2 regions of the Mesorhizobium sp. M0563 genome follow, and region 2 is predicted to be linked to the other one. Evidence: predicted binding sites of a transcription regulator. Region 2 holds the regulator's gene; the other holds the start of a gene.
The links. The regulator LexA, encoded in region 2, represses DNA repair genes until DNA is damaged. The targets are predictions, from matches to a motif close to TGTTCNNNNTGTGTTCNG.
Positions count from the first base shown of each region.

Region 1 (3,416 bases), on a different contig from region 2:
AGCGGCGCCGAGGTCGAATAATAATAGCCCGGCTTCGGATATGGCATGTTGGCGAGCAGGTTCAGCGTGCCGCCTTCGGCGAAAGTCGGGCAGACCTGGCCATTCGCCGCATCGAGCGCGATCAGCCGGGCGTCGGATGTCGGCAGGTAGATGCGTGTGGCGCAGGGCTGGCCAGCGGCGACCTTGGCATCGGCATAATAGGACACGCCGCGGCAGGTCTGGTGCTGGCGGTCCTTGTTGAGCTTGACCTGCGGATCGAAGCGCCAGTTCTCCTTGCCGCTCGCGGCATCGATGGCGATGGCGAAATTATGCGGCGTGCAGATGTAGAGCGTGTCGGCGATTTTTAGCGGCGTCACCTGATAGGTCGTCTCGCCGATGTCGTCGGGCCCTTTCACGTCGCCGGTGCGATAGGTCCAGGCCGGCTGCAGATTGGCAACGTTTTCGGCGGTGATCTGGTCGAGCGGCGAATAACGCTGGCCATATTGCGTGCGACCGTAATAGTGCCATTCGCCAGCCGGCACGTTGCCGCCGAGATCGGCCGTCGGCGTCACCTTGTCGGTGTTGAGTTCACCCGCAATATCCTTTGGATCGGTCGTCATCGAATAGCCGGCGACCGCAAGCGAGGCCAGCACGGCGAGGATCAGCGGCGCGCGTCCGTCGGGACCGGTAAGCCCGCGCCGCGCCCATGGCGTCAACAGCCATAGCGCGACAAGCACGATGATGCCGCCGCGCGGGCCGAGCTCCCACCAGTCGAAGCCGACCTCCCAGACCGCCCAGGCGAGCGTGCCGAGCACGATCGCCGCATAGAGCCACAGCGCCGTGGATCTGCGCCTGTAGAGCAGCCAGGCCGCGACAAGGAAAGCTAGACCGACGATGACATAGTACCAGCTGCCCCCCAGCGTCACGAGCCAGATGCCGCCGCCGCCAACTGCCAGGCCGATGAGGAAAAGGATCAGGGAGGTGATGACCACAGCCAAGACGGTGCTCCTTCGACTGGTGCGCTCCGCGACGCGTCCATGGGCAACCCCGCATTGCGTTCCTGCCCCCACGCAACTTTCTCCGGCCCGCCTCCCCTGTCAAGCAAGCTCGGCGTTTTACGGCGCCGGCCTATCGCAAGCCCGGCGTTTTGGTTAGCGGACCCATTCAGATTGTGAGTCTACCGGCTGGACAGAGAACAAAACGGAGACACTTCTGGCCTTTCGCTGCCGAATCACTACATTCGGGGGGAGATGTCCGGCTTTTCGGAAGACATGCCCTTTTTTGACGAACCGAACGCGCGGCCCGTGGCCCCCTCGGGCATCGCCGCGCGCGCCATGGCTGCCCGCAGCAATCAAAACAACGCGCCCGATTATCTCAACGGCCTCAACCCCGAGCAGCGGCTGGCGGTGGAAACCACCGAAGGCCCGGTGCTGGTGCTGGCCGGCGCCGGCACCGGCAAGACGCGCGTCTTGACCACCCGCATCGCCCACATCCTTGCCACCGGCAAGGCCTTCCCTTCGCAGATCCTCGCCGTCACCTTCACCAACAAGGCGGCGCGCGAGATGAAGCAGCGCATCGGCCTGTTGATCGGCGAAGGCAATGTCGAGGGCATGCCGTGGCTCGGCACCTTCCACTCGATTGGCGTGAAGCTGCTGCGCCGACATGCCGAGCTGGCCGGGCTCAAATCCGACTTCACCATTCTCGACACCGACGATGTCGTGCGGCTGATCAAACAGCTCATCCAGGCGGAAGGGCTGGACGACAAGCGCTGGCCGGCCAAGCAGTTCGCCCAGATGATCGACGGCTGGAAGAACAAGGGCCTCGGTCCCGCCGACATCCCCGAGGGCGATGCCCGTGCCTTCGCCAACGGCAAGGGCCGCGAACTCTACAAGGCCTATCAGGAGCGGCTGCAGACGCTGAATGCCTGTGACTTCGGCGATCTCCTATGTCACCCGATCCGCATCTTCCGCGCCAATCCGGACGTGCTGAAGGAATACCACAAGCGCTTCCGCTACATCCTCGTCGACGAGTACCAGGACACCAACACCGCACAGTACATGTGGCTGCGCCTGCTGGCCCAGCGGCCTCAAGGCAAGCCAATCTCCCCCCTCGCGGGGGAGATTGGGCGCTCTTCGGCCGAAGGCCGCAAGCCCGACCGGGCGTCGGCCGGCCAGGCCGCCCCCGCGGAGGCCAGCGAGCGAAGCTCGCGCGCGGCCGTGAGCGAAAGCAAAGTTAACATCTGCTGCGTCGGCGACGACGACCAGTCGATCTATGGCTGGCGCGGCGCCGAAGTCGACAACATCCTGCGCTTCGACAAGGATTTCCCCGGCGCCACCATCATCCGGCTGGAGCGCAACTACCGCTCGACCGCGCACATCCTCGGCACCGCCTCGCATCTCATCGCCCACAATGAGGGCCGCTTCGGCAAGACGCTGTTTACCGAGAAGATCGCCGAGGACGACGAGAAGGTGCATGTCCACGCCGCCTGGGATTCCGAGGAGGAGGCCCGCGCCGTCGGCGAGACCATCGAGGCCTACCAGCGCCAGAAGCACAATTTGAACGATATGGCGATTCTCGTCCGCGCGTCTTTCCAGATGCGCGAATTCGAGGACCGCTTCGTCACGCTCGGCCTCAACTACCGCGTCATCGGCGGCCCGCGCTTCTATGAGCGGCTCGAGATCCGCGACGCGCTGGCCTTCTTCCGCGTCGTCGCGCAAGGCGCCGACGACCTCGCTTTCGAGCGCATCGTCAACGTGCCGAAGCGCGGGCTTGGCGAGGCCACCATCCGCCAGATCCATGATACCGCCCGCGCCCTTCGCATCCCGATGCTGGAGGCGGCGGCAAAACTCGCCGAGAGCGACGAGCTGAAGCCGAAGCCGCGCGCCGCACTTCGCGAGGTCGCCGCCAATTTCGAACGCTGGCAGAAGGCTCTGGAAACCACCCCGCATACCGAGCTCGCCGAGACCATTTTGGAGGAGAGCGGCTACACCGACATGTGGAAGAACGACCGCTCGGTGGAAGCGCCCGGCCGGCTCGAGAACTTGAAAGAACTGATCCGCTCCATGGAGGAGTACGAATCGCTGCGCTCCTTCCTCGAACATGTCGCACTCGTCATGGACGCCGAGCAGAACGCCGAGCTCGACGCCGTCAACATCATGACGCTGCATTCGGCCAAGGGCCTCGAATTCGAGACCGTCTTTCTGCCTGGCTGGGAGGAGGGCCTGTTCCCGCATCAGCGCGCACTCGACGAGGGCGGCCGCTCCGGCCTGGAGGAAGAGCGCCGCCTTGCCTATGTCGGGCTGACCCGCGCCAAGAAGAACCTGCATTTGTGGTTCGTCTCCAACCGCCGCATCCATGGCCTCTGGCAATCGACTATCCCGTCGCGCTTTCTCGACGAACTGCCGGAAGCCCATGTCGAGGTCGCCGAAAGCGGCAAC
Region 1 covers NZ_JAMYQV010000001.1:8,659-12,074, reverse strand. Annotated here, with positions in the region: gene NKI50_RS00045 (glucose/quinate/shikimate family membrane-bound PQQ-dependent dehydrogenase) at 1-977, opposite strand, end outside; gene NKI50_RS00040 (ATP-dependent helicase) at 1,230-3,416, shown strand, end outside.
Region 1: the regulator LexA is predicted to act here: its motif matches at 1,171-1,188, upstream of NKI50_RS00040 (ATP-dependent helicase).

Region 2 (3,416 bases):
AGCCGGTGAGCGGCTGCTGGATGTCGGCAAGATGCCGCTCAGCCGCATAGATGAAGGCAGGCGCGCCCGGTCCGCCATTCAGATATTTGTAGGTGCAGCCAACGGCAAAATCGGCGTTTGCCGTGTCGAGCTCGACTGGCATCGCACCGGCGGTGTGGCAGAGATCCCAGACGATCATCGCCCCGGCTTCCTGGGCCCTGCGCGTCAGCGCCGGCATGTCGCGCAGTTCGCCCGACTTGTAGTTGACGTGGTTGACCAGCACCACGGCGGTGCGTTCGTCGATCAGCTCTTCGATGCTCGGCGCGTCGACCCCCGAGAGGCGCAGCAGCGTATCTTTTCGCGTCGAAACCACACCCTCAGCCATGTAGAGGTCTGTCGGAAAACTGTCGCCCTCGGCGACGATGACCTGCCGCTCCGGCCGCATGGCCATGGCGGCGTGCAGCAGCTTGTAGATGTTGACCGATGTCGTGTCGCAGACCACCGTCTGGCCGGCCGCGGCACCGATCAGGCGCCCGAGCTGGTCGCCAAGTTCGAGCGGCATGTTGAACCAGCCGGCCGTGTTCCAGGCGCGGATGAGATCATGCGCCCATTCTTCGGTCACTGCCTTGCTCAATTCATCGAAAGCGGCACGCGAAGCGGCCCCTAGCGAATTGCCGTCGAGATAGATCACTCCTTGCGGCAGCACAAAGCGGTCGCGCATCGCGCGCAGCGGATCTGCAGCATCCATCGCCCTTATGGCCACGAGATCGGGAATTCCTGTCATGATTTGTCTGCTCCCCAAGATTCACCGCAACGCCGGACACGCATCGACGGCATCCATCGGTCACGAGCGGTTCTCCATTACCTGGTATCGCGCAGCAAGGCTCCACCGGCGACAAGTTGCCTGACCATGCGGTGGAAACCAGGAGCCAAGCCAACCCAAGGTTGGCGTTTTGAGTTCGTTTCGTTCACGGTGCATTGACCAAACCGCACAGTCGATACGGCTTCAATTCCGTGCCCCTTTGCCGGCTGACGGCCGATACCAGTGCCGCCTTCTGGAAACCCAGAGGCCGCAAACGAAAGCAGAATCAAGGCGATGAGGCCCGCGGCGGTGAAAATGCAGCGTCCCGGTTTGGCGAGTGGTATCGTTACCCGAGCCCTAACACATTCATTAAACTTTAAACAGTTGCGGAACACAACTGGAACAGATAGTGTTTGTTCTGGGTTTGTTTTTCTGATTCTGTTGGGGGTCGCTATGCTGACACGCAAACAACACGAACTGCTTATGTTCATCCACGAAAGGCTGAAGGAAAGCGGTATCCCGCCCTCCTTCGACGAGATGAAGGAAGCGCTCGACCTGGCTTCCAAATCGGGAATCCACCGGCTGATTACGGCGCTGGAGGAGCGCGGCTTCATTCGCCGTTTGCCCAACAGGGCCCGTGCGCTGGAGGTGCTGCGCCTGCCCGATTCGATCGCCCCCGGCCTCAATGCGGCACGCAAGTTCTCGCCGAGTGTCATCCAGGGCAGTCTTGGGCAAGGTCCTCGGCAAGGCAAGCCGACATCGTCGCGCGTCCCTGCAGCCGGCAATGACGACGATGTCGTCGCCGCCGTGTCTATCCCGGTGATGGGCCGCATCGCCGCTGGTGTGCCGATCGATGCCATCCAGCACCAGACTCATTCGATCTCGGTGCCGCCGGACATGATCATGGGCGGCGAGCATTATGCGCTCGAGGTCAAAGGCGATTCGATGATCGAGGCTGGCATTTTCGACGGCGACACGGTGATCATCCGCAATGCCGATACGGCGAGCCCCGGTGAGATCGTGGTGGCACTGGTCGACGAGGAAGAAGCGACGCTGAAGCGGTTCCGCCGCAAGGGCGCCTCGATCGCCCTGGAAGCCGCCAATCCGGCCTACGAGACGCGCATCTTCGGACCAGACAGGGTCAAGGTGCAGGGCAAGCTCGTTGGGCTGATCCGCCGCTACTGAGCTGCGCCCTTGGCGCCGGCTTTTGGCTTGTCGGCTCTGCGGTATGGCGGCATGCCCCGCGCCGCGCGTGAAAATTTCCGCTGCACGTGCCAGGGCCGGTATGATTTTTCGACGGCGAAGCGGATTTCGGCGCGTGTTGCCGCTTGTGGATCGAAATAGACGGCCGCACTTCCCGCGCGCGCCAGTTGCCGTTTGGTGACGACGAGGACCAGCCGGTCGTAGTAGCAGGGATTATGGGCGGTGGCGTCGTCGATGACGATCAAGCTGGCAAAGGCGCAGGCTGGCCGTGCAGTATCGCGGTCATTGGCTAGCGCGATGATCGCGCCGGATGGATGCCTGGCAAGGCAGAGACCGTCCGTGCAAATGAACGGCATGCCCGGCGGTAAGTCGGCCGGATCGGCAATGTCGAATTGCGGATCGTTCTTTCCAGGTGTTTCCGGCGCGACGATAGCCTCTGATGTGAGCGCGCGTTTCCAGTTGTCGATGGTGAACTCATTCGGGCGTGCCCGGTTGACCGCGAGTTCACCGCTGCCGATCGGCAGCGCGACGAGCCGTGCGTCCTCCGAGATCAATACATCGGGTACGCGCGTCTGCGTTGTCGTTAGCAAGCCGGCGAGCGCAAAAGGAAGGGCCACGAGCCGCAACCAGGTCGTCGCCATGCTGGCAATGACGAGGGCGATCGTCACCAAAAGGACAGATCTCAGCGAAATCAGCCCGACCGCATCGATCGGCGAGCGCTCGGAGATCCACCCGGACAGGGCGATCATCGCCGTCAGCCCCTTGCCCATCACGTAGAGGAAAGGCCCATCCGCGCCGAACGGCATCGCCAGCGCACTGAGGACGGCGAAGGGCATGACGACCAGTGAGACGATAGGCATGATGGCCAGATTGGCGAACAGGCTGAGCGGCGCCACGCGCTGGAAATGCCATATGGCGAAAAGCGCCGTGGCGCTCCCTGCAATGATCGAGGTCATCGCCAGGCCGCCCATGCCCAGCAGTACCTTTCTAGTGGCAAAGCGTAGCGGCGACCGCCGGGGCGGCGGCGTGGTGGCCCCGCCGGCGCGGTAATCGGACCAGCCTGCATAGGCGCCGACAAGGGCCGCCGTCGCGGCGAAGGACATCTGGAAGCTCGGACCGACCACCTCGTGCGGCGACACCAGAATGACCGCGATGGCCGAGATCGCCAGGTTGCGCATGGTGAGCGCGGCCCGGTCGAACAGCACGGCGATAAGCATCACCGCCAACATGATGAAGCTGCGTTCGGCCGCCACCACAATGCCGGAAAAGACGAGGTAGGCCGCAATCGAAAAAAGCGCGGCGGCCGCCGCGTATTTCTTGACCGGCCGTCGCGATGAGAAATCGGGAAACAGCGCAAAGGCGCCGCGCAGCAGCGCCATAATGGTGCCGGCGACCAACGCCATATGCAGCCCCGAGATGGAGATGATGTGGT
Region 2 covers NZ_JAMYQV010000007.1:119,600-123,015, reverse strand. Annotated here, with positions in the region: gene kynU (kynureninase) at 1-763, opposite strand, end outside; gene lexA (transcriptional repressor LexA) at 1,235-1,966, shown strand; gene NKI50_RS12090 (ComEC/Rec2 family competence protein) at 1,960-3,416, opposite strand, start outside.